3 regions of the Dryocola baronae genome follow, and region 3 is predicted to be linked to each of the others. Evidence: predicted binding sites of a transcription regulator. Region 3 holds the regulator's gene; each other region holds the start of a gene.
What was found. Region 3 encodes PhoB, which activates phosphate uptake and scavenging genes when phosphate is short. Its sites were predicted from a motif close to CTGTCATAAAACTGNCNNAT; they were not measured.
Positions count from the first base shown of each region.

Region 1: a site for PhoB is predicted at 2,666-2,685, ahead of ACSPHG_RS12715 (esterase-like activity of phytase family protein). Genes of this name have one in related genera too.
Region 2: a site for PhoB is predicted at 8,259-8,278, ahead of ugpB (sn-glycerol-3-phosphate ABC transporter substrate-binding protein UgpB). Genes of this name have one in related genera too.

Region 1 covers NZ_JBINNY010000001.1:2,693,169-2,703,002, reverse strand. Annotated here, with positions in the region: gene ACSPHG_RS12725 (YdcF family protein) at 64-864, shown strand; gene ACSPHG_RS12720 (methyl-accepting chemotaxis protein) at 1,014-2,552, opposite strand; gene ACSPHG_RS12715 (esterase-like activity of phytase family protein) at 2,737-4,095, shown strand; gene ACSPHG_RS12710 (YdiH family protein) at 4,241-4,429, shown strand; gene ACSPHG_RS12705 (YnfU family zinc-binding protein) at 4,572-4,736, opposite strand; gene ACSPHG_RS12700 (hypothetical protein) at 4,826-5,059, opposite strand; gene ACSPHG_RS12695 (LysR family transcriptional regulator) at 5,109-5,975, opposite strand; gene ACSPHG_RS12690 (multidrug/biocide efflux PACE transporter) at 6,069-6,503, shown strand; gene ACSPHG_RS12685 (hypothetical protein) at 6,624-7,226, shown strand; gene tam (trans-aconitate 2-methyltransferase) at 7,230-7,985, opposite strand; gene tynA (primary-amine oxidase) at 8,122-9,834, opposite strand, start outside.
Region 2 covers NZ_JBINNY010000001.1:4,728,036-4,737,869, forward strand. Annotated here, with positions in the region: gene ACSPHG_RS22385 (GNAT family N-acetyltransferase) at 213-710, shown strand; gene ggt (gamma-glutamyltransferase) at 757-2,526, opposite strand; gene ACSPHG_RS22395 (DUF2756 family protein) at 2,651-3,079, shown strand; gene ugpQ (glycerophosphodiester phosphodiesterase) at 3,185-3,925, opposite strand; gene ACSPHG_RS22405 (sn-glycerol-3-phosphate import ATP-binding protein UgpC) at 3,922-4,992, opposite strand; gene ugpE (sn-glycerol-3-phosphate ABC transporter permease UgpE) at 4,996-5,841, opposite strand; gene ugpA (sn-glycerol-3-phosphate ABC transporter permease UgpA) at 5,838-6,725, opposite strand; gene ugpB (sn-glycerol-3-phosphate ABC transporter substrate-binding protein UgpB) at 6,832-8,151, opposite strand; gene ACSPHG_RS22425 (hypothetical protein) at 8,308-8,583, opposite strand; partial or broken gene ACSPHG_RS22430 (branched-chain amino acid ABC transporter ATP-binding protein) at 8,692-8,799, opposite strand; gene ACSPHG_RS22435 (hypothetical protein) at 8,985-9,491, shown strand; gene livF (high-affinity branched-chain amino acid ABC transporter ATP-binding protein LivF) at 9,644-9,834, opposite strand, start outside.
Region 3 covers NZ_JBINNY010000001.1:3,928,010-3,937,843, reverse strand. Annotated here, with positions in the region: gene sbcC (exonuclease subunit SbcC) at 1-1,596, opposite strand, end outside; gene sbcD (exonuclease subunit SbcD) at 1,593-2,810, opposite strand; gene phoB (phosphate response regulator transcription factor PhoB) at 2,996-3,685, shown strand; gene phoR (phosphate regulon sensor histidine kinase PhoR) at 3,708-5,000, shown strand; gene brnQ (branched-chain amino acid transporter carrier protein BrnQ) at 5,713-7,035, shown strand; gene proY (proline-specific permease ProY) at 7,105-8,475, shown strand; gene ACSPHG_RS18565 (peptidase domain-containing ABC transporter) at 8,668-9,834, opposite strand, start outside.

The DNA of each region.
Region 1 (9,834 bases), 1.2 Mb from region 3:
CCGATATCGACCTTCATGAGGTTGATATATGATACGCATTGGTTTTTTTGACACGGAGGGGTTATGTTGACGACAACTTTCCCGGCCTTACGGGCAACAACCATCGGCGCGATTAACACCCTGGGGCAGTGGCTTGCCCGTAACGATTTTGCAGACAGGCCCAGGGCAGACGAAGCCGAACTCATTGTGCTGGCGGGTAACGCGGTGATCCCAACCGTGGACGCGGCCTGCGAACTTGCCGCGACGGGAGAACTCCCGCTGTTAATTACCGGCGGCATCGGCCATTCAACGACGTTTTTATACGGTGCGATTGCCGAACACCCGCGCTACAACACCCTTCCGACAACCGGCCGGGCGGAAGCGGCCATCCTGAAGGATATCGCCACGCAGTTCTGGAAAATCCCGGCGGACAAGGTCATCACCGAAGAGCGCTCCACCAACTGCGGCGAGAACGCCAGCTTTACCCGGCGCACGATGGCGGAGCGCGGCTTAACGCCCGCAAGCGTCATCGTCGTGCAGGACCCGACCATGCAGCGCCGCACGCTTGCCACCTTTGAACGCGTCTGGCAGGGCGAAGCGCACCGGCCGCAGTGGCTGAGCTGGCCCGGCATCACGCCGGTGATAGAAAGCGACGAGCGCACAACGCGCTTCACGCCGGATGAAAAAGGCATGTGGCCGGTCGCGCGCTATCTCTCGCTGATCCTCGGCGAGATTCCGCGCATCCGGGATGATTTGCAGGGCTACGGGCCGCAGGGGCGGGACTTTATCGTGCACGTTGATATTCCGCCGCAGGTCACGGAGGCCTGGCAAATGCTGCAAAACGATACGGCGTTATCGCACCTTATCGGCGAGCGGGGATGGTAGCGTTTTGGGGGACGATGACGTTTACCTTGTCGGATGGCGCTACGCTTATCCGACCTACCTCATCTTACCGTAGGTCGGATAAGCGTAGCGCCATCCGACATTTCAAATATCCACCCGGGGCCGCTATACAAACCGCCACCCGCCTCACATCACGCTAGTTTAAACACCGCCACCGTCTTGTTTAACGTCTGCGACTGCTCCTTCAGCGACATCGCCGCCGCCGATGCCTGCTCGACCAGCGCGGCGTTCTGCTGCGTCACCACGTCCATCTGCACCACCGCAAGGTTAATTTGCTCGATGCCACGGCTTTGCTCGCTGGTGGACACGGCGATATGCTCCATAAGATCCGTCACCTGCTTGATGGCGCTTGAAATGCGCATCATGCTTTCCCCGGCCTTGTTCACCAGCGCGCTGCCCATATTGACCTGCTCGCCGGACAGTTCGATTAGCTCCTTGATCTCTTTTGCCGCCACGGACGAACGCTGGGCAAGGTTGCGCACTTCGCTCGCGACAACCGCAAACCCGCGACCCTGTTCCCCCGCGCGCGCCGCTTCCACCGCCGCGTTAAGCGCCAGAATATTGGTCTGGAAGGCGATATCTTCGATGATGCTGATAATGCTGTCGATTTTGCCGGAGCTGGACTCGATATTACGCATCGAATCAATCACTTCCCCGACGATAGCGTTGCCGTCGTTGGCCGCGATCAGCATGCCGTCCGCCAGGCTGTTTGCCTGACGGGAGTTTTCTGACGTCTGCTTCACCGTTTCGGTAAGCTGCTCCATGCTGGCGGCGGTTTCCCCCAGCGACGCGGCCTGTTCTTCGGTGCGAGAAGAGAGGTCAGTGTTGCCCGCCGCGATCTCTTCCGAGGCGTAGGCAACGGTCTGGCTGGACTCGCGTACCTGGCCGATGATATGCGCAAGGGACTGACGCATCTTCTCAAGCGTGCGCATCATCTCGCCAACCTCGTCGTTAGATTTGGCAACGATTGGCGTGTGCAGCTGGCCGCCGGCGATTTCGCTACAGTGCCGCCGCGCGCTGTCCAGCTCGTTGAGCAGGCGGGTTTTCAGCAGGATATAAATTCCCGCCAGAATCGCGACAAACAGCACGGCGAAGAGGGCAATCGTCACCAGGCTCGAGCTAAAGCTGTCCTGAGCGCCTTTGTTGAGCTGCTGCGCGTACTGCTCGCGGAAGGCCAGCAGCTTATCCAGCGCGACTTCATACTGCTTGTCGAGCGCGGGAACGGTGGCGGTGACCAGCTCGCTAACGCGCTGGCGATCGTTTGCGGCTGCGGCATCCAGCAGCGGCTGTAAACCCTGTTCACGGTAGGCAAGAAACGCGGCCTGATAGGCGTCCGCAAGCGGCTGTTCGCCGCGCTGCTTCGGCGCTTGCAAATAGGCCTGGAAAGCGCCGTTGGCTTTGCCCAACACCGTTCTTGCGCCGTCCAGCGCAAGCTGCGCCTGCTCGGTACGCCCGCGCTGCATCTCCTCCATCGCCTCCATGGCGCGCACGCGCATGGTGCGGCTGTGGTTAATCGGATCGATAACCGACAGCACGACGCGGATTTCGCGGTTAACGTCATCAAGGGATTGGTTGCTGCGGGTTAAGGACCAGATGTTCGAGGCGGTGCTGGCTAAAAAAATGAAAAGCAGGATGCTGAAAACGAGAATAGAAAAACGCCTGACTGACATGGTAAATCCTTAAACATGAAAAAATATCATTCACGTCATCAAAGAACGTGAAGCTGTACTGCTCAAGAGATTTATCGGCAGAAGGCAAAAGATCTTGCTAGTTAAAGAGGAATAAACGTCATATTTGTGTCATGTAGCTGCTATATAAAACGGTGACTTCAATCCCTGGATGCGTATAAAAAACATGAAATTAAAGCCCATTGCCCTGATGTTCACCTGCCTGTTTCCTCTCTTGAGCCACGCGCAGGACGCGCAGGTTGACCGTTACGTTGTCACTTTCCCGCAGGGTGACAGCGTTGAATACAAGGGAACCTACGCCAGCGCATTCCCGAACGGCCTGCCGGTTGGCGTCGGCTCCGGCCTGCAGTTTGTCCGTAAAGACGGCAACGACCTGATTTTTGCCACCGTGACCGACCGAGGCCCAAACGCCGACTCGCCAAAGGCCGGTAAGAAAGACTCCAAGATCTTCACCAATCCTAAATTCACGCCGCTGCTTATGACCATTCGCGTGGGCGACGGCAAGGCGCAGGCAATTGACGCGCACGCGCTGCACGACGAGCAGGGGCCGATCGGCGGGCTGCCGCTGCCGGAAGGTTTGATTGGTGCGACCAATGAAATCGCGCTGGATGACGCCCTGCAGACGTTGCCTGGCGATAAACGCGGGCTGGACACCGAAGGCATCACGCCGGACGGTAAGGGCGGCTACTGGCTGTGCGACGAATACGGCCCGTTTATCGTGAACATTGACGCCAGCGGCAAAATCCTTAAGAAGTACGGCCCGCAGGCGGAACAAGGCGAGCAGGGCGTGGCGGGCGGTCTGCCGAACATCATCAAATGGCGTCAGGCTAACCGTGGCTTTGAGGGCATCACGCGCATGCCGGACGGGCGCATCATCGCGGCGGTGCAAAGCACGCTGGACATTGACGGCAAGAGCAAAAACAGCGCGCTGTTTACCCGCCTGGTGAGCATCGACCCGGCCACCGGCAAAACCGCGATGTACGGCTACCCGATTGACGCCGACGTCTATAAAAAAGCGAAGGATGCAAAAATTGGCGACATCGTGGCGCTGGACGACCATCGCATCCTGCTGATTGAGCAGGGCGGCGATAAAAACAAAGTTATGCGCAACCTGGTCTACGTGGTTGACCTCGCTCAGGCGAGCGATCTTAGCGCCTTCGATAAGGAGAAAGCGCCCGAGTTTAACGACGCGCAGCAGCTTAAAGAACGCGGCATCCGGCTCGCGGAGAAAAAAGAAGTCCTCGATTTACGCAGGCTGGGCTGGCAGCAGGAAAAGGCTGAAGGGATGACGCTTATCGATAACCAGACCATCGCCGTCATCAACGATAACGACTTTGGCCTACGGTCGGTGCTGGACAATCCCGACGCCAGCGGCAAAAAAGCCGATGATTATGAAGTGGATGGCAAGGGCCACCTGACGTTAGACGGCAAAGCGGTGGCGGCCAAAATCGCGCTGAAGCCGCTGGAAAAACCGGAATCGCAAAACGAGCTGTGGGTTATCAAACTGCCTGAAAGCCTGAAGTAAAGCGCCGGGGCTGCCTGCCGTTGTGGGCGGCCCCGCTGCTTATGATTTTTGAGAGAGTTGTGTGATGTATAAATAGTCGGTTTTTTGAGCAGTCCGTTCGTGATATGATTATTACGTTTTCACAACGAAAAGACTGAGGATTGCAATGAATACTGACATAACCCCAACCGCGCTTGCGTTTGAGTATCTCCGCCGGGAAGAAGAAACCCTGACTCCAGCCCAGTACCTGATTCGGTTCAACCAGCTCAAGCTGGAATTTGCCGACCTGATGGAGCTGACCTCCCTCGAACTGCGCGAAGAGATCTCCCACGCCTACCGTCTTGGTATTCATTGATATTGGTTATGCCGGGCGGACAGCACCGCGTTTTTCGCCCGACAAATCACTTAACCCTTAGCTATCCCCCTTCCACATTATCGCTTCGCCACACAGCCCCTCTTTTCAGCGCCTGCTGGAGAACGCCAGCAGACGGAATACCTTAACGGGTAATGACAAATAGCGCTTTGCAGCCAGGGCAAAGCATCGCCTGACCACGCTGGATTTTGCTGCTCGGCTGTTTGGATTTGTTACCGCACTGCGGGCAGGTAACGGTGGTCGTACTTTTGTCATTGATACGATTCATTGCATCAGCGAAGAATGACATGACGGGTAGCCTCTGAGAGAACGAGTGCCATTGTACCACGCATCCGGTTACCAAATGTTCGAGCCGGGCAGGCGATCCGCGCCTATCGCTCAGTTCCTGCCGTGTAATCTCTGGTTATCGCGCAAAACGTCGATCGCGGTCTGCATAGCAACCTTATCGTCGCGGCGTTTTTGCTGAGACTGGGTGACCTGCAGATATTCAAGAAGCGTGCGGGTATTGATCGGGCGGCCTGACTTGCTGACTTCAAGGACAGCGTTGCCAAGGATAATTTTGACCGGGGGCAGCTGGGCGGGGTACCAGTCCAGCGTGTCGTCTGACTTCATCGTAAAAATTCTCCGGGAAGGTTAGTGTACCACAGACGCCCCCCTCAGGTCAGGCCCGCTGCGCCCTCAACTGGTCGATAATCCAACGCCCGGCCGCACCAGGCGGCGCTTTGTTCGACCACATCACGTCAACGTCAATCAGCTGCGGCCAGCCCGGCACGGTGAGCTCCTGAAGAACGTCGTGCCCAAACTGCTCTACCAGCCAGCGCGGCAGGATGCCCCAGCCGAAGCCCTGTTCCGCCATTTCCAGCAGCATCAGCAGCGACGGGGACGACCAGAACGGCCCGCCGCCCGAGTTGCGCGACGGGTCTTTATAGGTTTTCAGGCAAAGCTGGCGGAAGGTGTGTAGCGTTTCCATCTCCACCGTTTTCAGCGCGGCAAGCGCGTGCTGCCTGTGGATGTAGATGGACATCTGCGCGCCCACCTGCAGGCGCGCGACCGTCACGTCCATTGGATAACGCTCCTGCACGCGCAGCACGCCGACGTGCGCTCGCCCGGACTGAATCAAATCAATCACGTCCTCGTCTTCGGCGATCAGGCATTCAAACTCGATTTCCGGGAAGCGCTCCGAAAAGCGTTTGAGAATTGATTCATGGTGGCTGGTCTGCCACACGTCAGACAGCACAAAGCTCAGGCGCGGCTCGACGTTCCCGGCAAGGCGCACCGACACCTCGTCCAGCCTTTCGCTGGCGGCGAGTATCGACTGCACGTAGGGTAAAACGTGGTGCCCCTGCGGCGTCAGCTCCGGCTGGCGGCTGCTTCTGTCGAACAGCACGATGCCCAAATCGGCTTCGAGATTAGCAATCGCCGTGCTGACCGTGGACTGGCTTTTCTTCAGCTTGCGTGCCGCCGCCGAAAACGAACCGGTTTCCACGGCCTGCAGAAAGGCTTCAAGGGATTCAGGAGAATATTGCATCATCTATCGCTTTTATCGATGGCTATTCATTTCATTGTATCAGTAATTGCGATGAGAATAGGGCGCATGGCACCACTATTGGAGTTAATCACTATGCATTCCCAAAAAAGATCGTTCACCGAACGCGTCGTTCACGCGGTAGGTTTTGAAGTCATCGCAATCGCAATCTGCGCGCCCGCCGCCGCGTGGATCATGAACAAGCCGCTGTTCCAGATGGGGGCGCTGGCTATTATGCTCTCCACCGTCGCCATGGTCTGGAACGTTATTTATAACGCCGGCTTTGATAAATTTTTCCCGATCGGGCGTAAACGCCGTCTGCCGCTGCGTATCGCTCACGCGCTGGGATTTGAAGGCGGGTTTATATTAATTGGCCTGCCGCTGGCGGCCTGGATGCTGGATATTTCCCTGCTGAAAGCCTTTATGGTCGAAATAGGTTTCTTCCTGTTCTTCCTGCCGTACACCGTGGTTTATAACTGGTGTTACGATGCGCTGCGCGCGCGCCGGTTAGAGTATATTGCCAGCCGTTGATTTGCTGTGAGAAGGCCGCCCCGTGCGGCCTGGCGCGCTCACCTTTGGCTTTGAGCACGGATGGCGAATATCCTGCCGTCAATATTAGGCATAATGTCCTTTTTATAATTAGAAAGACTTATGCCTATTAATTTTATTTTGAAGCGCCTGCTGTTTGTTATTATTAGCGTCGTTGCCGTTGTTTTAGGCCTGCTCATTTTGTTTAGCGACGTTATCTGGTTCCACGATTTTGTCCGCGAAAACTCCTTCACCGAAATTGCCCAGGAAAGCATCCTCTTTTTAATAGCGCTGCTGTTTTTCGCACACGCCAGGAAAGTCCCATCCCGTCGCCCGGTAAGCGTACTTATCGGCGGTTTTTTCACCTGCATGTTAATTCGCGAACTCGATTTCGCCTTTGATGAGCTTGCCCACGGCTCCTGGGTTTGGTTCGCGCTGGCGACCGCCGTCGCCTGTCTTGTCTACGCGTTCAGCAACAGGGAAAGGGCGCTTGAGGGGCTGGCCGCGTTCATGCGTCACCCCGCCTACGGCATGATGCTCTCCGGCCTGCTCTGCGTGCTGATCTTCTCCCGCCTGTTCGGCATGCACGAGCTGTGGCAGGGGCTGATGCTCGACGGCTACAACCGGCTGGTGAAAAATATGGTCGAGGAGGGTACCGAAATGTTCGGCTATATCCTCTGCCTGCAGGCGGCGGTCTGGTATCGGGCTACCGCAGGCCGAGGCTAGCTTTTAAACCCTACGCGCGACGATAAACAAACGCGGGAATAGCATCAGCACGCTGCCGTCCGCCTGCGTCGGGTAGGCCTGCTGCAACAGGTGGTGATAGCGCTCCAGAAATGCTTCCTGCTGGATGGCGTCAAGACCGGCAAGGTAGGGCCGCAGCCCGGTGGAGCTTAGCCATTCGATAATCGCGCGGTGCGAAGGCATCACGTGAAAGTAGGTGGTTCGCCAGATATCCACCAGGCAGCCCGCCTGGGCCAGCAGGTCGTAATAGTCATTGGCGCTCAGCAGCGCCTCACGTCCGGCCGGGGGATTGCCCAGCTCTGCGGCCACCTCGCGCATCAGCACATGCGTTGGCTCCTGCCAGTTATCCGGCATCTGCACCGCTAAAACGCCTTTCTCCGCAAGCTGATGAGCAAGATGAGGAAACAGAGTGCGGTGGTTGCCCAGCCACTGCAGCGAGGCGTTGGCGTAAATCACGTCCTGCTTCACGGCAGGCCGCCATTCGGCGATATCCACCAGCTCAAACGTGCAGCCGGGCAGCGCCGCGCGGGCCTTTTCAAGCATCGCGGGCGAGTTGTCCAGCCCGGCGATCGTTGCCTGCGGCCACGCCTGATGCAGCAGCGCGGTGCTGTTGCCGGGGCCGCAGCCTAAATCCGAAATGTGCCGTGCGTCGGGCGAGTGGATACGCGCGGCAAGCTCGGCCGCCGGGCGGGTGCGTTCCGCTTCAAACTGCAAATACAGCGCCGGGTTCCAGTCCTGCATTGGTTTTTCTCCTGTTTAGATTGCCATAAGCGTAGTTTATGCGCGTCTTTTGTAACATGGCGTCAACAATCAGGTAAGGGAATGATGCACCCTGTACGTAGGTTTGATAAGCGTCAGCGCGATCAAACGTAGCGGCCTATTTATTCTGCTTCCCCGCCTCGGCAAGCGTTGGCGTTTCATTAAAGAAGTTCCAGGGTTTGAGCAGCGCGTGCACCCATTCGGTTGGCATGATCGGCCACTCTTCGGCGCGGGCGACGTGGGTGGTGCCGGTGGTCATCCACACCACGTCGTCGCTGTTATCCAACGCCTGGTTGTCTTTGATGTACTGGCCGAGACCCGTATCGTGCGCGGAACGGTTCGGGTATTTGCCCTCCGAATAGCGCTCGTCCGGGCTGTAGCGCGTTACCCACAGCTGTTTATCCATAAAGCTCAGGCGGTGATAAATCCATTCGTCCGGGGCGAACTTCGCGCCCGTAGCCACCGGGTGGGTGCCGCCCGCGTAGGGGATTATCTGATAGGAAACCGGGTTGCCCATCCTGTTCTCTTTGCGGGTGTTGCTCAGCAGGCGGATGGTGCCGGGGTCGAACTTCTGCGCGGCCTGCTGCTCGGTGGAGATGTCGTACTGGTTAATCTGCATGGTGCTGGTGCGCGGGCCGCCTGCGGTATTCGGCTTCACCTCCGGGTCGAGCGCGACCAGCCTGTTGTTTTCGCCGTCCACGTCCAGATCGAGGCGGAAGTTATAAATATGCTGGTGGGTGGTGCCGACGATATTGTGGTCGATAAGCGTGCCGTAGCGGGTGTCGTCTTTGGCGGTGGCGTCGTGCATGGTTTTTGCCTGCACGCCCTTCACCGCCTCGATGCCCGTTGCGCCCGCGTCGATGCCGATGGTGCCGTTCTGGTGGAATACCCAGTCGAAGATGTAGTCGTAGTTGCCCACGGTGCTTATCCAGCGTACCACCAGCTCGCGCCGCTCGGTGCTGACGTTCGGCTGGCCCATCTCCTGGTGCTTATACTCCGGCCCGGCGTAGCGCTCAAAAATAGCCACCGCGTGCGGGATAGTGGTCGGTTTACCGGTGTAATCGGCGAGGGTTTCGTCCAGCAGCACCGCGTTGCCCGGCGCGTCTTTGCCGCGCGCGATTGGCGAGGTGAGCGTGCCCATGCCATAGTCGCCCGCGTCCAGATAGGCCTTAAAGTACCAGCCCACGTCCGGGTCGCCGTAGGGCACGATCATCCCGCCGAGCGATCCTTCGTACATAATCTTGCGCCTGGTGCCGCCGTCGTTATAGGTCACGGTGGACAGTATCGGGCCGACGCGCGAGTTCAGCCGCAGGTGGAAATCCCAGTTCTGCCAGTGAACGGTGTCGCCGGTGATGGTGTAGTTTTTGCCTTCCGGCTCGACGATATCCAGCGGCTTAAGCGGCGCGGCGTTCCGGTCGCGGCCATCATAGGGGCGCGGGTTCATCGGCACCGGAATCACCTGGCCTTCTTCGATTTTGATGATTTTCTTCTGCTCAAGATCGACCACCGCCACCAGGTTCTCAATCGGGTGCGCCCAGTAGTTGCCGTCGCCAACGTCCAGATAGCTCACCACCTTCAGCAGCCGCTGGTCCTGCTTCAGGCCGTCTTTACCGTCGAAATAGCCGACGGTCAGCGGGGTAGTGATTACCTTTTTCGGGTCGCTGACGCCGTGTTTTTTCAGCGCCTCTGCGAACTCCGCGCTGCCGTTGATTATCGACTGCACGCTTGCGAAATCATCCAGCAGCACCATGCCGTGCGCGCCGGGGATCGGCTGCCAGGCGAGAACCTTCCCGGCGTTCAAATCCACCACGCCTTCAATGATATGCGCGCC
Region 2 (9,834 bases), 800 kb from region 3:
GCCAGCACCCGGCTGGCTAAAGTAATACTGGAAGCAATGTGAGCAATGTCGTGCTTTCAGGATGTCTCCGTAGGGGTCTCCCCTGAACGCATGGCAATAATAATCATTATCATTCGCACTTGTAAAGCTAAATTTCAAAAAATGTGCAGTTGACAGCGAAGTCAAAGTCAATGATGTTTAAAGGGATTATCTAACCCATTGAGGAGAAAAGGATGAACGAAATCGTAGTACGTCACGCTGAAATCGGCGACGCTCAGGCGCTGCATGAAATCTATTCCCAACCCGCGCTCATCCGTGACACGCTACATCTTCCTCATCCTTCGCTAAAACTGTTCACCGACCGCCTGACCGACCTGAAGCCCGGCAGCCGCAACCTGGTGGCCTGCATCGACGGCAGGGTCGTCGGGCAGCTGATGCTAACGGTGGAACCCTCTCCGCGCCGCAGCCACGTCGCCACCTTCGGCATGGGCGTCGACAGCCGCTATCAGGGCAAAGGCGTTGCCAGCGCGCTGATGCAGGAGATGGTCAACCTGTGCGACAACTGGCTGCGCATCGATCGCATCGAGCTGACGGTTTTCACCGATAACGCCGCGGCGCTGGCCACCTACCGCAAGTTCGGCTTTGAGGTGGAAGGCACCGGCAAGAACTTTGCCCTGCGCGACGGCGTGTATGTGGACGCGTATTTTATGGCGCGGTTTAAAGCGGTGTAATCCGGTGTAGAAAGGCGGATGGCGCAAGCGCCATCCACCACATTCCTCAATACCCCGCCGTCAAATCATCCACCGTACGCGGGTCGGAAGCGCCGTGCAGCGCGCCGTCTTGCCCAATCATAATGCTTTGCGTGCTGCCCATCGCCTCTTTTACCGCCACCTTCTGGCCCTTCACTTCCAGCAGCTTCAGGGTGTCCGGGCTAAAGCCTTTTTCGACTCTTAGTTCGTCCGGCAGCCACTGATGGTGGAAGCGCGGCGCGTTGGTCGCTTCGGCGACGTTCATCCCGAAGTCGATGCTGTTGACCACCATTTGCAGCACGGTGGTGATAATACGGCTGCCACCGGGGCTACCGGTGACCAGCCAGGTTTTGCCGTCTTTCACCACGATAGTGGGCGACATCGACGACAGCGGGCGCTTGTGCGGCCCCACCGCGTTTGCATTGCCGCCGACCAGGCCATAAACGTTCGGCACGCCCGGCTTGGCGGAGAAGTCGTCCATCTCGTTGTTCATCAGGATACCGGTGTTGCCCGCCACGATGCCGGTGCCGAAGACGGTGTTGAGCGTATAGGTCACCGCCACGGCGTTACCGTCTTTATCAACCACCGAGAAATGCGTGGTCTGGTTGCTTTCATAGGGTTCAAGCTTGCCCGGCTTGATGTCGCTCGACGGGCGCGCCTTGTTGAGGTCGATTTTCTCGGCCAGCGATTTGGCGTAGGCCTTGTTGGTCAGCGCCTGCCACGGGACGCTGACAAAATCCGGGTCGCCGAGGTATTCCGAGCGGTCGGCGTAGGCGTACTTTTCCGCCTCCGCCATTATCTGCATCGCGTCGGCGCTGCCGAAGCCGTATTTCGCGAGGTCGAAGTTTTCGAGGATATTGAGGATCTGCACGATGTGGATCCCGCCGGAGGACGGCGGCGGCATGGAAAAGACTTCGTAGCCGCGATACTGCCCGCCGATTGGCGTGCGCTCAACGGCTTTATAGTTCGCCAGATCCGCTTTGCTCATCAGGCCGCCGTTCTTGGCCATTTCGTCAGCGATTTGCTCGGCAATCGCGCCTTTGTAGAAGGCGTCCGGCCCGTTTTCGGCAATCATTTCCAGGCTTTTAGCGAGGTTGGCCTGCACCAGCCTGTCGCCCTTTTGCAGCGGGCTGCCGTCGGCTTTCCAGAAGATGGCCCTGCTATTTTCGTGATTCGGGATGACTTCCGCGCCGTACTGCTTCAGGTCGTCCGCCAGCGCGTCGTTGACGGTGATGCCGTCCTGCGCCAGCTTAATGGCGGGCTGCACCACTTTATTGAGCGGCATGGTGCCGTATTTTTGCAGCGCGAGGCTAAATCCGGCCACCGTGCCGGGCGTGCCCGAAGCGAGATGGGAAGTGAGGGATTTTTTGCTGTCGGCATTCCCCTGTTCATCGAGGAACATATCGCGGGTAGCCTTTTCCGGGGCCATTTCGCGGAAGTCTATCGCGGTGGTTTTACCGTCTTTAGTACGCAGCATCATAAAGCCGCCGCCGCCCAGGTTCCCCGCCTGCGGATGGGTGACCGCCAGCGCGTAGCCCACCGCCACGGCCGCATCCACCGCGTTACCGCCCTGTTTGAGAATATCGACGCCCACCTGCGTTGCCTGCGCGTCCACGGAGGCGACCATCCCATGCTGCGCGCGAACCGGATGGAAGACATCGGCCTCAACGCCATAGGATACGGGCGCGGGCGCGGCGACCGGCGGCGGTGCGGCCCCAGCCGCAAAACAAAGCGCCATCGTCAGCGCGGGAACGGCAAGCCAGCGCTTCGTTTTCAGAATAATTTTCCACGGCTTCATCGTCAGTTTCTCCAGGCTTTTCAGGGGCAATCCCCAGATAAGCCTGGTCTATAAATCTTAAATAACCATCGGGGTGGTGGAAAACGAGTAAACTTAGAAGATCCCCCACATCGAGGAGGTGAAAATGAAAAAGCTATTACTGATGGCGGCCCTGCTGCCTTTTGCAAGCATGGCACAGCCCCTGAATACCATGAATAACCCGAACATGCCGGATTATCAGATCCCCAGCCAGCAGCGCATGCAGGTTCAGATGCAAACGCAGCAGGCGCAGCAAAAGGGAATGTTGAACCAGCAGCTTCAGACCCAGACGCGGGTGCAGCAGCAGCACCTGGAATCGCAGATTAACAATAATACGCAACGGACGTTGCGCGTGCAGAACGAGCTGGATACGCAGTCCCAGCAGGTGCTGCCGAACAGCGGCGGCGGCATGTTGAGCAACGGCGGACGGGCGGCGCAGCAGGATCACATGCTGCAACCTAAAACCAACGGCAGCATGCTGAATAACTCCGCGGCGCCGCAGCCGAGCATTCCGCTGAAGACGATTGGGCCTTAAGGATAGCGGTGGATGGCGCTAGCGCTTATCCATCCTACAAACCACACGGCATCGGAAGTTCGTAGGTCGGGTAAGGCGTGAGCCGCCACCCGACGTCCGGCGCGATTACGCGCTAAAATCTGGCCCGATCTCGTCAATCCTGTCGGTGCAAATGGCATCCACGCCCCAGCGCAGCAGCGTTTGCGCGCGCTGGGGAATGTTCACGGTATAAACCAGAATATGCAGCCCCGCCGCCTTGAGTTCGCGCGTTCTCGCCTCGTTGAGCAGCTTGTGATTGAGATGGATGGAGATGCAGCCGAGCCTGTCGGTCAGCTCGCGCCAGTCGTCGCGCCAGTCGTCTAATAACAGCCCGCGCGGCAGTTCCGGCGCGGCAGCCTGCGCTGCTTCCAACGCTTCGATGGCAAACGACGACAGCAGCGGCGCGGTTTGCCCCTGCCAGAGTTCGCGAGCCGCTAGCGCCACGGCTTTGCCCGTCTGGATTTCCGTGCCGGTCGTCGGCTTAATTTCGATATTCGCCATCATTCCGTGCTGCCGACAGCGCTCCGCCACCTGCGAAAGCAGCGGCAGCGGTTCGCCTTTGAAGCCCTTGCCGAACCAGCTCCCCGCGTCGACGTTGAGCAGCTTGTCCCAGGGTAAATCCCCCGCCACGCCCCAGCCGTTGCTGGTGCGCTCCAGCGTGTCGTCGTGCAGCAGGAAGATCTGCCCGTCTTTTGACAGCTTGGCGTCAAACTCAATCATCGTATGGCCGTAACGCGCCCCGACGTCGATGGCGGCGAGGGTGTTTTCCGGTGCCAGCTTGCCGCCGCCGCGGTGGGCGACGATGCGGGGATAGGGCCAGTTGCTCATAAACGTTGTCCATTTTCCTTACTAAAGAAGTGCAGATGATTTTCCGGCACGTCCAGCCACAGCGTGCTGCCGGCCTGCGGCCTTTGCTGGTGGGACAGACGCACCACCAGCTTCTGCGCCCCCCAGCGGCCGTGCACTAAATTGTCTGCGCCGAGCATCTCCAGCGTGTCGACGACCAGCGGGATGCCGCCTGCGGCCTGTGAGCTTAGCGCAATATGTTCCGGGCGGATACCCAGGGTCACCGCCCTGCCCGCCCAGGCCAGGCGCTGGCTGCCAAGCGGCAGCGCATGGCCGCCCTCCAGCTCAAACCGCCAGCCGTCGATGCTTACTTTGCCCTCCAGCAGGTTCATCGCCGGAGAGCCGATAAAGCTCGCCACAAAGCGGCTGGCGGGGCGCTCGTAAACGTCCACCGGCGTGCCGATCTGTTCGGCAACGCCTTTGTTCATCACCATTACGCGCTGGGCCAGCGTCATCGCCTCCACCTGATCGTGTGTGACGTACAGGCTGGTGGTTTTCAGGCGGCGGTGCAGGTCCTGTAGCTCAAGGCGCATCTGCACGCGCAGCTTGGCGTCGAGGTTGGAGAGCGGTTCGTCGAACAGGAATACCGCCGGGTCGCGCACGATTGCACGCCCCATGGCAACGCGCTGGCGCTGGCCGCCGGAAAGCTCGCGCGGGCGGCGTTTTAGCAGGCCGTCCAGCTCCAGAATGCGCGCCGCTTCCGCGACCTTCTGCTGAATGTGCCCCTTGCCCATCCCGCGGATTTTCAGGCCCCACGCCATGTTTTCTTCGACGCTCATGTGCGGATAAAGCGCGTAGTTCTGAAAGACCATGGCGATGCCGCGCTCTTTGGGCTCCATGTCGGTTACGCGCTGCCTGTCGATCCAGATGTCGCCGCTCGTCACCTTCTCAAGCCCCGCCACCATGCGCAGCAGGGTGGACTTTCCGCAGCCGGACGGGCCGACCATCACGATAAATTCGCCGTCCGCCACGTCGACCGTCAGCGGCTGAATCACCTGGGTTTTACCATCCCAGCTCTTGCTTACTGCCTGTAATTTCAATCCTGCCATGGGCTATTTCTCACTGTCGACCAGGCCACGCACGAAGGCGCGCTGCATCACTAAAACGATAATTACCGGGGGAATAAGGGTCAGCAACATGGCCGCCATCACCTGGTTCCATTGGGTGGTGCCTTCGCCGGAGGACATCATCCCTTTGATGCCCGCCACCGCCGTGCCGAGGTTCGCATCGCTGATTATCAGCAGCGGCCAGAGATACTGGTTCCAGCCGTAGATAAAGGTGATGACGAACAGCGCCGCGAGGTTCGTTTTGGACAGCGGCAGCACGATGTCGCGGAAGAAGCGCATGGGCGACGCGCCGTCGATACGCGCCGCTTCCATCAGCTCGTCGGGTAGCGTCATGAAGAACTGGCGGAACAGGAAGGTGGCGGTGGCCGACGCCATCAGCGGCAGCGTCAGGCCGGTGTAGCTGTCGAGCATCTTGAGGTTGGAAATCACCTCCACCGTCGGGAAGATTCGCACCTCAACCGGCAGCATCAGGGTGATAAAAATCATCCAGAAGAACAGGTTGCGCAGCGGGAAGCGGAACCAGACGATGGCGAAGGCCGACAGCATCGAAACGGTGATTTTGCCGATGGTGATTACCATCGCCATGACGAAGCTGTTGAACAGCATCAGGCCGAACGGCGCGCTGTTGGCCCCCACGCCGTTAATCCAGATGTTGGTCATGTTTTCCAGCAGGTGGCCGCCTGGAATCAACGTCATCGGCGTTTCGAACACCGCTTTGTTATCAAGCGTGGCCGCCACAAAAGCGACGTACAGCGGGAACAGGATCACGATGATGCCGAGGATCAGCATGGTGTGGCTGAAAATAGTCAGCCCGCGACGGTTCTCAATCATTGGTAGCGCACCTTACGTTCCACGAAGCGAAACTGGACCACGGTCAGGACGATCACTAAGAACATCAGCACGACGGACTGCGCGGCCGACGCCGACAGGTCGAGTCCGGCAAAACCTTCCCGATAGATCTTGTAGATAAGCGTGGTGGTGGCCTGCACCGGGCCGCCGCCGGTTGCGGCGTCGATAACGGGGAAGGTGTCGAAGAACGCGTAAACCAGGTTGACCACCAGCAGAAAGAAGCTCACCGGGGCAATCAGCGGCAGCGACAGCTTAAAGAAGCGGCGCACCGGCCCTGCGCCGTCAATCGCGGCGGCCTCCACCAGCGAGCGGGGAATAGACTGTAGGGCGGCGAAGAAGAACAGGAAGTTGTAGCTTACCTGCTTCCACACCGAGGCAAATACCACGAGGAACATCGCCTGGCCGCTGTTTTGCGCGTGGTTCCAGTGGTAGCCAAACTGCTCCAGCACGTGGGTGAGCAGGCCGCGACCGGGGTTAAACAGGAAGATCCACAGCACCGCCGCAATCGCCGGGGCAACCGCATAGGGCAGCAGCATCAGCGTCTGGTAAAGGCGACTGCCGCGCACCACGTAATCGACCAGCGCCGCGAAGAAAAGCGACACCAGCAGGCCGCTGCCCGCCACCAGCCCGCTGAAAATCAGCGTGGTGTAGAACGAGTCGAGATAGTAGCCGTCGTGAAACAGCTGCCGGAAATTGTCCAGCCCGACGAAGGTGCTGGAAAGCCCAAAGGGATCGACGCTTTGCAGCGAATACCACAGCGCCTCGCCCGCGGGCCAGATGAAAAAGATGACGGTGATAATCAGCTGCGGGAGCACTAACGCGTAGGGAAGCCAGCCTGAGCGGAACACCGGACGAGATGAGGACATAGGGCAACTCTTGTAAACAGTAGCGGTGGATGGCGCGTGCGCTTATCCACCCTACGGGCAGAAAATGTAGGTCGGATAAGCGGAGCGCCATCCGACACAATTACGATTAAGACTTCGTTGACTGCTCAAACCGGCGCAGCAGCAGATTCCCGCGCTCAACCGCGCTGTCCAAAGCCTGCTGAGGCGTTTTCTTCCCGGTCCACACCGACTCCAGCTCTTCGTCCACGATGGTGCGAATCTGCGGCATGTTGCCCAGGCGCAGGCCTTTGGTAAACGGCAACGGCGGCTTGTTCAGCATCTGGCGCGTGGCGATATCCGCCCCTGGATTTTTGTCGTAGAAGCCTTGTTTACGGGTCAGATCGTAAGCGGCGGTGGTAATCGGCAGGTAGCCCGTCTTCTGGTGCCACTCCGCGGCGATTTCAGGCTGGGCGAGGAACTGCATAAACTCGGCAACGCCTTTGTAGGTCGCCGGGTCTTTACCCTGCATTACCCACAGGCTGGCCCCGCCGATGATGGCGTTCTGCGGCGCGCCCTTCACGTCTGCGTCGTACGGCATCATGCCCACGCCGTAGTTGAATTTGGCGTACTGGCGGATGTCGGCAAGCGACCCGGAAGAGGCGGTGGTGATCGCGCAGTCGCCGTTGTAGAACTTCTCGGTGGATTCGTCTTTGCGGCCAAAGTAGCTGAAGTCGCCCTTCTTGTTCAGCTCTTCAAGCAGAGCGATGTGCTTAACCTGCTCCGGCTTGTTGAATTCCAGCACCGCGTCGGTGCCGTCGAAGCCGTTGTTTTTGGTGGCGACCGGCAGGCCGTGCCAGGCGCTGAAGTTTTCAATCTGGATCCAGCCCTGCCAGCCGCTGGCGTAGCCGCACTTCATGCCGGCCGCTTTCAGCTTGGCGGTGTACTCCGCCAGCTCCTGCCAGGTTTTTGGCGGCTGGTCAGGGTTCAGACCGGCTTTTTTGAAGGCGTCTTTGTTGTAGTACAGCACCGGGGTGGAGCTGTTAAAGGGCTGGGAAAGAAGGTGGCCGCTTTTCGCATCGGTGTAGTAACCGGAAACCGTTGGCACAAACTGGGATTCGTCGAACTTGATGCCCGCATCGTTAAACACTTCGTACACCGGCTTGATCGCTTTGGAAGCCATCATGGTGGCGGTGCCCACTTCGTAGACCTGCAAAATAGCCGGGGCGTTACCGGAGCGGAATGCCGCGATGCCCGCCGCCAGGTTCTGCTCGTAGTTGCCTTTATAGACCGGGACAATTTTGTAATCAGGGTGGGTTTCGTTAAAGCGGGTCGCCAGAGAATTCACTTCTTTGCCTAACTCCCCTTCCATCGAATGCCAGAAAGGAATGGAGGTTGCGGCGAATGCGTTGCTGCTGAGTGCACATCCAAGCGCCATGCAAAGGGCTGTACGTCGTAACGATGCAGTCATGTCTTATCTCTCTTGTTATGTGGCTAAAAGCGCGAAAACACGCGATTTTGTTCGCAACACAACATGACACGCGCGAATGACAGAAAAATAACCGGGAGGTGACAGAAAAATGACAGTTAAAAGACAGGGCGGTAGAGCAACACACCGCCCGAGGCATCAGCGGTTACGTATTTTATCTATTTCCTGATATCGACGCTTATCTTCACGGCGCCGCTTTTCACGTTCGATGTCGGAATGGTTACTCCCCGCCTCAGGGCAAACCGATGACTGGAAGAACTCACACCGCTTTTGACTTTGTTCAGCGGTAAGTTCTGGGGGCTGTTCTTGCCAGATAGAGGGATCGGCAGGATCGAAATCGTTGCTTTTATCGAAGGCCAGCGCGGGTGCGACGGCGGAAAGGCAAAAAAAGATAGTTATCAACAGGCGCTTCATGACGCACTCCTTGTCGTCTTAATAAGGTATCGGCAATTAAAAATCGCCTGTTAAATTAACACGGCGGCTTTAATTTAGATTAAAAAATAAACTTTTTTAACGGCAAGACTAGCCGCCCAAATAAGCGCTGCGAGCCGCTTCGTTAGCCAGCAGCGCGTCGCCGGTGTCTTCCAGCACCACGTGGCCGTTATCAAGCGCGTAGCCCCAATCGGCAAGCAGATCGAAAACACGCGTTTTTGTTCGCAACACAATATGACACGCGCGAATGATAGAAAAATACGCATTAGGTTACAAAATGGTGACAGGGAAGGGGGAAATAAATAAGCAGAAAATCATCATAAACTTACAACTTATGGGGAATGCAAATACAATAAACAGCCATTTTTAAAAGGATATTGGAAATGAATCACTTAGATTTATACGCAGCCAACTTCGCCCGAATTGCCGCCCAAACCAAAGGTGAAGGGTACCTGAAGCTTTCAGCTTTGATGTGCTGGGATGCAGTTAGGTATTGCGCATTGAAAGCAAATATTATTGATTTAGCTGAGTTTAATCTTCTCGCCGGGAGAAGAGACATGGTGACCATAGCAGATTCACGAATTGTGGGTAAAAATGCCATGCAGGGATTACCGCAGGGACATGCCATTGGGTTCTTTAACGGTAATACATTGATTCACTCAATGATTTCACTAGGACGGGGCAAAGCTGCCGGCAATAAAAATGATTGTGTGGGCCTCGGTAAGCCTGTTGGTTGGGAAATATTAGAACTCAGCCAGCTTCAATGGCGTTCAGATGGCAATATAGATATTCCCCGGGGGATAGTGATAGGAAATCGTGGGCAACATACGATTCCAGTCACCCTACGGGCACGCCCTTTATCAATGATGCGCTATGCCGGAAATAAATAGCCTACAAACGCCATAGCCAAAATTATTCCTGGTGATGGGAAAAGTGGCACGAATATAAAAATATGCATCTTGAAAAATAATAAAAAACCGCAAAGCTTCAGCTCTGCGGTTTTTTATTGATTGCTTACATCTTTTTAAAACTATAAGCAGGTTTATGCGCCGAGATAAGCCGCACGCACCGCTTCGTTAGCCAGCAGCGCGTCGCCGGTGTCTTCCAGCACCACGTGGCCGTTTTCAAGCACGTAGCCGCGGTCGGCGAGCTTCAGCGCCTGGTTGGCGTTCTGCTCGACGAGGAAGATGGTCATGCCTTCTTTGCGCAGCTGTTCGATGGTGTCGAAAATCT
Region 3 (9,834 bases):
CAGCCGCCGCTGGTTCTCGCCGGGATGCATGGCCTGATATTCCGCCACCGCCGGGTGCTGCGTGGAACCGCAGAGCGGGCAGGGCTGGTCGGGCTGAAGATGCGCGCGCTCGGCTTCGAGGCTGACGATTCGCCGCTCCAGCTCGCAGACCTTCGCCAGATCCTCTTCGTGCCTGCGCTTCTCTTTGTACTGCTGGCGCTTGATCGCCAGCTCCGCGTCGCCCTGGGCGATCTGCTGGTCGAGAGCGGCGATCTCCTGCAAATGCTGAGATTTGCGCCTGGCCAGCGAGGCGAACTGCGGCTGTAGCGTGGCGAGCTGCTGGCGCTTAGGGCGGGCGGCGGTTATCGCCTGTAAATGAGCGCTTACTTCTTCCCCTGCGAGAACAAGCTCAACCGCAGGCTGCGCCTGAAGCTGCTGCTGGCCTGCGGCAATGTCGCGGCTTAACGCCTCGAGCTGGGCGGCGTCGCGCTGCTGCTGGGTAAACGCCATGCGCCACCCGGCAAGCTCCGCGCCCCACAGCCTGAACCTGTCGTGCATTTTTAACCACGCGTGCAGTCGTTCGCTTTCATCCCTGAGCTTTGCCGACTGGCTGGCCGCAAGCTGGCGGATTTGCTGGCGGCGCTGGGTTGCCTGCCGTAAGCGAGCATTTACTTCATCACTCTTAGCCCGCGTACTTTGCAGCGTTTTTTGATGCTCCTGTAAGCTTTGCCAGTGCGGGCGCAGCTTTTCTGCGGGCTGGGCGCGGGTCAGTTTTTCAAGCCACGGTGCCGCGTCCTGCAGCGCCTGTTCAGATGCGCTAAGCGCCTGTTTTGCCTGCTGATGGCCGCCCGTAAGCTGGGCCAGCTGGCTCAGCCACTGCTGGTTTTGCTGGAGTTTCTGCTGTTCTTCCAGCAGCGTTTTCTCCTCCAGAGTAAGCGCCTGCAAACCTGTCGTAAGCTGCTGCTGTTGCTCTTCACCTAGCAGGGCGACGCCTGCGGCCTGCGCCTGTAGGTTCTCAAGCTGGCCGCGCACGTTCTTGTGATTTTCAAACACCGCGGCGGAGACGGTGCCGTATATCTCGGTGCCGGTTAGCTCTTCGAGCAGCGAAGCGCGGTCGTTGGCATCGGCGTTTAAAAAGGCCGCGAACTGCCCCTGCGAGAGCATCATCGAGCGGGTGAAGCGGTCGTAGTCCAGGCCGGTGAGTTTGGCCGTGGCGTCGAGCTTGTCTTTTACCTTATCGGCGACGATTTTGCCGGTTTCGACCTCGGCCAGCTCTACGCGCGGGGCCTGGAGGTTGCCGTTCGCCGCGTTGCGCGCGCGGTTCTGGCTCCAGAAGGCGCGGTAGGCCACGCCTTTGACTTCAAACTCTACCTCCGCCAGACACTCGGCGGTGTCGCGCGTCATCAGGTCGTTCTGCGACTGGGAAAGGGTATTGAGGCGCGGCGTTTTGTGGTAGAGCGCAAGGCAGATGGCGTCCAGCAGCGTGGTTTTCCCCGCGCCGGTTGGCCCGGTAATGGCAAACAGGCCGTTGCTGGCGAACGGCTCCTGGGTAAAGTCGATTTTCCACTCGCCCTTCAGCGAGTTGAGGTTTTTCAGGCGCAGGCTGAGGATTTTCATGCTTGCTCCTCCGCGTCGTGCAGGCCTGCTACGGTCTGTGCGAACAGGGTACGCAGGCGCTGGGAGCGTTCTTCGGTTGTTTCTTCCTGCGCCAGGCGGCGCTCAAACACCTCTTCCACGGTTAGCTCGCTCAGCGTTTCTTTATGCTGGCGGGCGATGACCCGTTCGCGCTGTTCGCGGCTGCGGCGCAGCAGCACAACCTCTACGGGCAGGCTTTCGGTGAGCTGCTGGATGTGGCGCTGCATGTCGTGCAGGTATTCGTCGGTGGCGATTTCGATATCCAGCCAGACCTTTGGCTCCGGGGCCGCGTCGCGCCACTGTTCCAGCTGCTTTTCGATTTCAGCGAGCGAGCCTTTTATCACCGCCAGCGGCTGGCTGACGGGAACGGGGAGCGCGGTCACTTCTTTTAAAGCGCCGTCGGCAAATTCAACCAGGTAAACGCTTTTCGGCCTGCCGGTTTCGTCGAAGCTGAGCGGGATGGGGGAGCCGCTGTAGCGAATGTGTTCCGTGCCGCCGATAAGCTGGGCGCGATGGATATGCCCAAGCGCGATGTAGTCGGCGGGCGGGAAGTTTTGCGCCGGGAAGGCGTCGAGCGTGCCGATATAGATGTCGCGCACCGCGTCCGTTTTGGTGACGCCGACGGTGGTTAAATGCCCGGTGGAGATGATCGGCAGCTTCTGCTCGCCGCGCGCGGCGACGGCCGCGGCGTGACACTGCTGATAATGTTCGGTGATGGCTTCCATCAGCGAGCGCTGTTTTTCATGGCCGCTAAGCCCCGCCCGGCTGCTCTGAATGTCGCGCGGGCGCAGGAACGGGATCGGGCAGAGGATCGCGCCCGGCGTGCCGTCTTTCTTATTCAGGACTAAAGTTTGTTCGCAGGCGTCGTGCCGTACGCTTGCGATAACGCGGGCGTTCAGGCAGGCGAGCAGCTCGCGGGATTCGTTGAGCGTCGCCACGGAGTCGTGGTTTCCGGCGAGTACCACCAACTGGCAGCCGGTGCTTTGCAGCTGCACCACAAAACGGTTGTACAGCTCGCGGGCGTAGCTCGGCGGCGAGCCGGTATCAAAAATATCGCCCGCCACGATTATCGCATCCACGCTATGAAGAACGACAGCCTGCAGCAGCCAGTCGAGGAAAGCCTGATGTTCCGGCCCGCGGCTTTTGGTGTAAAAGTTCTGACCGAGGTGCCAGTCCGATGTGTGGATGATGCGCATAATCCGTCCTGTGGCAAAAAAGCGTGAGGGGGATTATAAAGGAGTCGCTGCCCACGGCCCATCGACACGTCATAATTAAAAACGTTGAGTCATCTGGCCGTCATACTTTTCATAAATCTGTAACAAATCTGACGCATACTGGCGCACAATCACTAAGAGTCGGCCTCTTTTCAACAGGGTAAATCATGGCAAGACGCATTTTAGTCGTAGAAGATGAAGCTCCAATTCGCGAAATGGTGAGCTTTGTGCTCGAACAAAACGGTTTTCAGCCGGTAGAAGCAGAAGACTATGACAGTGCGGTAAATCTATTAATTGAGCCTTTCCCCGACCTGATTCTGCTGGACTGGATGCTACCCGGCGGTTCCGGCATTCAGTTTATTAAACACCTCAAGCGCGAAGCGCTGACCCGTGAAATCCCCGTAATGATGTTGACCGCCCGTGGCGAAGAAGAAGACCGCGTGCGCGGCCTTGAGGTGGGCGCCGACGACTACATCACCAAGCCGTTTTCCCCTAAAGAGCTGGTGGCGCGTATCAAAGCCGTGATGCGCCGTATATCGCCGATGGCGGTGGAAGAGGTTATCGAAATGCAGGGGCTGAGCCTCGACCCGTCCTCGCACCGCGTGATGACCGGCGAAAACCCGCTCGATATGGGCCCGACCGAATTCAAGCTACTGCACTTTTTTATGACGCACCCGGAGCGCGTTTACAGCCGCGAGCAGCTGCTTAACCACGTGTGGGGCACCAATGTGTACGTTGAGGATCGCACGGTGGACGTGCATATCCGACGTTTGCGCAAGGCGCTGGAGACGAGCGGTCACGACCGCATGGTACAAACGGTACGCGGCACGGGTTATCGCTTTTCGACCCGTTTTTAGTTTCCCAAAAGGAGTGTGACGCGTGCTGGAACGGTTGTCATGGAAAAGGCTGGTGCTGGAGCTGCTGCTCTGCTGCATCCCGGCCGCCATCCTCGGGCTGATTTTCGGCCATCTTCCCTGGTTTTTACTCGGCGCGGTTGTTGCGCTGCTGGCCTGGCATTTCTGGAATTTACTGCGCCTGTCCTGGTGGCTGTGGGTTGACCGCAGCATGACGCCGCCGCCGGGGCGCGGCAGCTGGGAACCCCTGCTTTACGGCCTGCATCAGATGCAGCTGCGCAATAAAAAGCGGCGCAAGGAGCTGGGCAGCCTGATTAAGCGCTTTCGCAGCGGGGCGGAATCCCTGCCGGACGCGGTGGTGCTGACTACCCATGAAGGGACGATTTTCTGGTGCAACGGCCTGGCGCAGCAGCATCTCGGCCTGCGCTGGCCGGACGATAACGGGCAGAATATTTTAAACCTGCTGCGCTACCCCGAATTTACCCGCTATCTGACCGCCAAAGAGTTCACTCGCCCGCTGACGCTGGTGCTGAATAACGGTCGTCATCTGGAATTCCGCGTGATGCCCTACAGCGACGAGCAGTGGCTGCTGGTCGCGCGCGACGTGACGCAGATGCACCAGCTGGAAGGCGCGCGGCGCAACTTTTTTGCCAACGTCAGCCACGAGCTGCGCACGCCTTTAACCGTGCTGCAAGGTTACCTGGAGATGATGCAGGACCAGAGCCTGGAAGGGCCGCTGCGGGATAAAGCGCTTGGCACCATGCGCGAGCAGACGTCGCGCATGGAGGGGCTGGTGAAGCAGCTGCTGACGCTTTCGCGCATCGAGGCGGCGCCGGCGATGGTGCTTAATGAAAAAATCGACGTACCGCTGATGCTGCGCGTCGTGGAACGCGAGGCGCAGACGCTAAGCCAGCAGAAACAGACGTTACAGTTTGACGTCGATCCGTCGCTGCGCGTGTTCGGCAATGAAGAACAGCTGCGCAGCGCCATCTCCAACCTGGTCTACAACGCGGTAAACCACACGCCGGAAGGCACGCACATTACGGTGAGCTGGCACAAAACGGCGCAGGGCGCGAAGTTCAGCGTGGCGGACAACGGGCCGGGCATTTCGGCGGAGCACATTCCGCGCCTGACCGAGCGTTTCTACCGCGTGGACAAAGCGCGTTCTCGCCAGACCGGCGGCAGCGGGCTGGGGCTGGCGATAGTTAAACACGCCCTGAGCCATCACGAGGCGCGGCTGGATATTGAAAGCAGGCTCGGCAAGGGGACGACGTTTTCTTTTGTGCTGCCCGAGCGGCTGATTGCGCCGGGGGAGTAATGAAGTAGCGCCATCCAACGATTGCGTCGGATGGCGCTGGCGCTTATCCGACCTACGTTATTCAGCCTAAGGTGCTGATTGCGCCGGGGGAGTAATGAAGTTGCGCTATCCAACGATTGCGTCGGATGGCGCTGGCGCTTATCCGACCTACGTTATTCAACCTAAGGTGCTGATTGCGCCGGGGGAGTAATGAAGTTGCGCTGTCCAACGATTGCGTCGGATGGCGCTGGCGCTTATCCGACCTACGGTATTCGGCTTACGTTATCCGACCTGCGTTATTCGCCCAACAGGTTAACGCGCGCTGAACATTTATTGACCAAAACTGTCAATCTCCCTTTCCATTTCTCTCCCGCTGCGCGTTTTTTACCCTCTCGTTAACCAAAACGCGTCTTCTGGCGAAGTTTTGACCGCATGATGCACCATAATAATTTCTAATAATTGAATTTATCCACTATGTTTGTGGTTAATTTAAGGATATCAATCTGGTTTCCGGATCCCTTCTTGTCTTCAAACGCTATAAGCGTTTTAATTGCGCCCCTGGCATTAGCATACGACTGAATTTGCGTGGTAATTCGACCAACTATTCTTCGCCACCGATCGGGAACAGTGTTTTCTGCGGTCGTCATCTGCAACTGCCACTTTTTTGCCACGCTGGACGGCAGAAAAATTTGAATACTTTCAACACCACACATCCACAGGCTGCAAATATTTTATGACCCATCATTTAAAATCTCGCGACATCATCGCACTGGGCTTTATGACCTTTGCGCTCTTCGTCGGTGCGGGCAACATCATTTTCCCCCCTATGGTTGGCTTGCAGGCCGGTGAGCACGTCTGGTGGGCTTCTCTTGGCTTCCTGGTGACCGCGGTAGGTCTGCCGGTGCTGACCATCGTCGCTATTGCCCGCGTGGGCGGCGGCATTGATAGCCTAAGCTCGCCGATTGGCCGCCGCGCAGGCGTGCTGCTGGCAACGATTTGCTATCTGGCCGTAGGCCCGCTGTTCGCCACGCCGCGTACCGCAACCGTTTCTTTTGAAGTGGGGATTGCGCCGCTGACCGGCGCGGGCGAGCTGCCGCTGTTTATCTACAGCCTGGTCTATTTCGCGATGGTTATCGGCATTTCCCTTTATCCCGGCAAGCTGCTGGATACCGTCGGCCACGTGCTGGCCCCGGTGAAAATCGTGGCGCTGCTGGTGCTGTCTGCGGGCGCGCTGCTGTGGCCTGCCGGTGGCGTGAGCACCGCGACCGAAGCCTATCAGAACGCGGCGTTCTCCAACGGCTTTGTTAACGGTTACCTGACGATGGATACCCTGGCCTCGCTGGTGTTTGGTATCGTCATTGTGAACGCCGCTCGCTCTCGCGGCGTGACCGAATCCCGTCTGCTGACGCGCTACACCATCTGGGCTGGCCTGATTGCAGGCGTTGGCTTAACGCTGATTTACCTGACGCTGTTCCGTCTGGGTTCCGACAGCGCGACGCTGGTTGCTGACCAGAACGCTAACGGCGCGACGATCCTGCACGCTTACGTAGCGCACACCTTCGGCGGCGCGGGCAGCTTCTTCCTCGCCGCGCTGATTTTCCTCGCCTGTATGGTGACGGCGGTTGGCCTGACCTGCGCCTGCGCAGAGTTCTTTAGCCAGTATCTGCCGCTGTCCTACCGCTCGCTGGTCTTTATCCTCGGCCTGTTCTCCATGGTGGTGTCGAACCTCGGCTTAAGCCACCTGATTCAGGTTTCCATTCCGGTGCTGACGGCGATTTATCCGCCATGTATCGCGCTGGTGGTGTTGAGCTTTACCCGTCCGTGGTGGCACAACTCAACGCGTGTGATCGCACCGGCGATGCTCATCAGCACATTGTTTGGTATCATTGACGGGATCAAGGCTTCGGCCATCAGCGATATGCTGCCAGCATGGACTGCGCGCTTACCGCTTGCGGATCAAGGTTTAGCGTGGGTATTACCGACCGTCGCGATGGTTGTCATCGCCGTGGTTTGGGACCGCGCAGCAGGGCGACAGGTTACTTCGAACGCCCACTAAAAATTTGTTTGTTGTTTAACCACGGGGCAATGCTCCGTGGTTTTTTATTTGTTGAGAGTGTACGGAACGATGGAAAACCAGAATAAGCTCAAGCGTGGTTTGAGCACCCGGCACATACGCTTTATGGCGCTGGGTTCAGCAATTGGCACGGGGTTGTTTTACGGTTCGGCAGACGCCATCAAGATGGCGGGCCCGAGCGTGCTGCTGGCTTACATTATCGGCGGCGTGGCGGCTTATATCATCATGCGCGCGCTGGGCGAGATGTCGGTGCATAACCCGGCGGCCAGCTCGTTTTCCCGTTACGCTCAGGACAACCTGGGGCCGCTTGCCGGGTACATTACCGGCTGGACCTACTGCTTTGAGATTCTGATTGTCGCCATCGCCGACGTCACCGCGTTCGGGATTTATATGGGCGTCTGGTTCCCGGCGGTGCCGCACTGGGTGTGGGTGCTGAGCGTGGTGCTGATTATCTGCGCCGTCAACCTGATGAGCGTCAAGGTGTTCGGCGAGCTGGAGTTCTGGTTCTCGTTCTTTAAGGTCGCCACCATCATCATTATGATTCTTGCCGGGATCGGCATTATCGTTTGGGGTATCGGCAACGGCGGCCAGGCGACGGGCATTCACAACCTGTGGACCAACGGCGGCTTCTTCAGCAACGGCTGGATAGGCATGGTGATGTCGCTCCAGATGGTGATGTTCGCCTACGGCGGTATCGAAATCATCGGTATCACCGCCGGGGAAGCAAAAGACCCGCAGAAATCCATTCCGCGCGCCATTAACTCCGTTCCGCTGCGTATCCTGGTGTTCTACGTGGGCACGCTGTTTGTGATTATGTCCATTTATCCGTGGAACCAGGTGGGCACCTCCGGCAGCCCGTTCGTGCTGACCTTCCAGCATATGGGTATTACCATCGCGGCGGGGATCCTGAACTTCGTGGTGATCACCGCGTCGCTTTCTGCGATTAACAGCGACGTGTTCGGCGTTGGCCGTATGCTGCACGGGATGGCGGAGCAGGGCAGCGCGCCTAAGGTGTTTGCTAAGACTTCCCGCAACGGCATTCCGTTCGTTACCGTGCTGGTGATGAGCCTCGCCATGCTGCTGGCGGTGTACCTCAACTACATCATGCCGGAAAACGTCTTCCTGGTGATTGCGTCCCTTGCCACCTTCGCGACGGTTTGGGTGTGGATTATGATCCTGCTTTCCCAGATTGCCTTCCGCCGCAGGCTGTCAAAAGAAGAGGCGAAGGAGCTGAAGTTCCCGGTGCCGGGCGGCGTGGCAACCACCGTTGTTGGCCTCGTGTTCCTGGTGTTTATCATCGCGCTGATCGGCTGGCACCCGGAAACCCGCATTTCGCTGTACGTCGGCTGTGCGTGGATTGCCCTGCTGCTGGTGGGATGGGTGTTTAAACGCCGCCGCGCGGTGGCCTGCGAAAGCCGGTAAGTTCTGAGCTTAATGGCGGATGGCGCTGCGCTTATCCGCCCTACGGCTCGGACTTTGGGTTGGACGTGGCGGGCTTTTTGCCAGGGCTGAAACTTGCGGCGGATGGCGCTGCGTTTATCCGCCCTACAACGGGGCGAAGCGCCATCCGCCGAAAATGATCTTCACTCTGAAAGGCCTCGCTCGAGGCCTTTTTTATTTTAGCGGTACGACCGTCACCTGCGCTTTCGGCGCGTTCTGTGCCAGCAGCTTATCCGGGGCGCAGTCTCGGATCACTTTGCCGTTTTTAACCACCAGCACACGGTCAAAGTATTTCAACAGGTAGCGGCGGTGCGTCACCATCAGCAGCGTTTTCCCGCCGATGAACTGGTCGAGATTATCGAAAATATGCTGCTCGGTCTGCTCGTCGAGGTTTGAGGTCGGCTCATCCCATAGGAAAACGCGGGCGTCGCTGCTCAGGCTGCGCGCAAGAAGCAGCTGCTGGCTCTGGCCCGATGACAGGTTTTTGGCCATAAAGCTTACCGGATAGCGCAGCCCCATCGGGTGTTGCAGCACGAAACCGCAGCGGGCGGCCTGTAGCGCGGCGACCACTTTTTGACGATCGCTGCCGCTCTTCAGCTGCAGGTTGCTCTCCACGGTGCCGGTAAACAGCGCGTCGTGGTTGGTGACCATGCTGATAAACTGCGAGTAGAAGTTCTGCGCCAGGTGGCGGGTGTTAAAACCGTCGTACATCACCACGCCCTGCGTCGGCATGCAGAAACCGGAAAGCAGCGACATCAGCGAGCTTTTTCCCGCGCCGCATTCGCCGATAATCGCCACTTTCTGCCCGGCAGGGATCTCCAGATTAAGGTTATCGATAACGAGCGGCGTCTGCGGGTCGTACTGATAGCTGACGCCCTTAAGCGAAATATTCCCCTCTACGCTCCCCACGGTTTGCAAAACCACCGGCTCCTGGTCGGTTTGCGGAAGAAAGATCTTCATCAGATCGTTGATGCTTTTACGCGAGGTAAACACGGTCAGCAGCGTGGACGACATGCCGGAAATAATGCCGGACATGCGCCCGGAAACGATGACCGAAGAGATAATCGCGCCGGTAGTAATTTCCCCGCGAATCACCATAAAGAAGGCGAACAGCATCAACAGGATCTGATTGAGGTTAGACAGCGCCGCCAGCCCGCTTTGGTAAAACACGTTGGCTTTACGGATTTGCAGGCTGAGGAAGGACTGCTCGTTGGAGCTGTTCACCCAGCTGGTCATCAGGCTGCGGTTGTTCATCGTGTGGATCATGCGAATGGAATAAAGCACTTCGGTGATGAACACGTTGCGGTTGGACTGGTTGTCTTTAACCCGATCCATCAACAC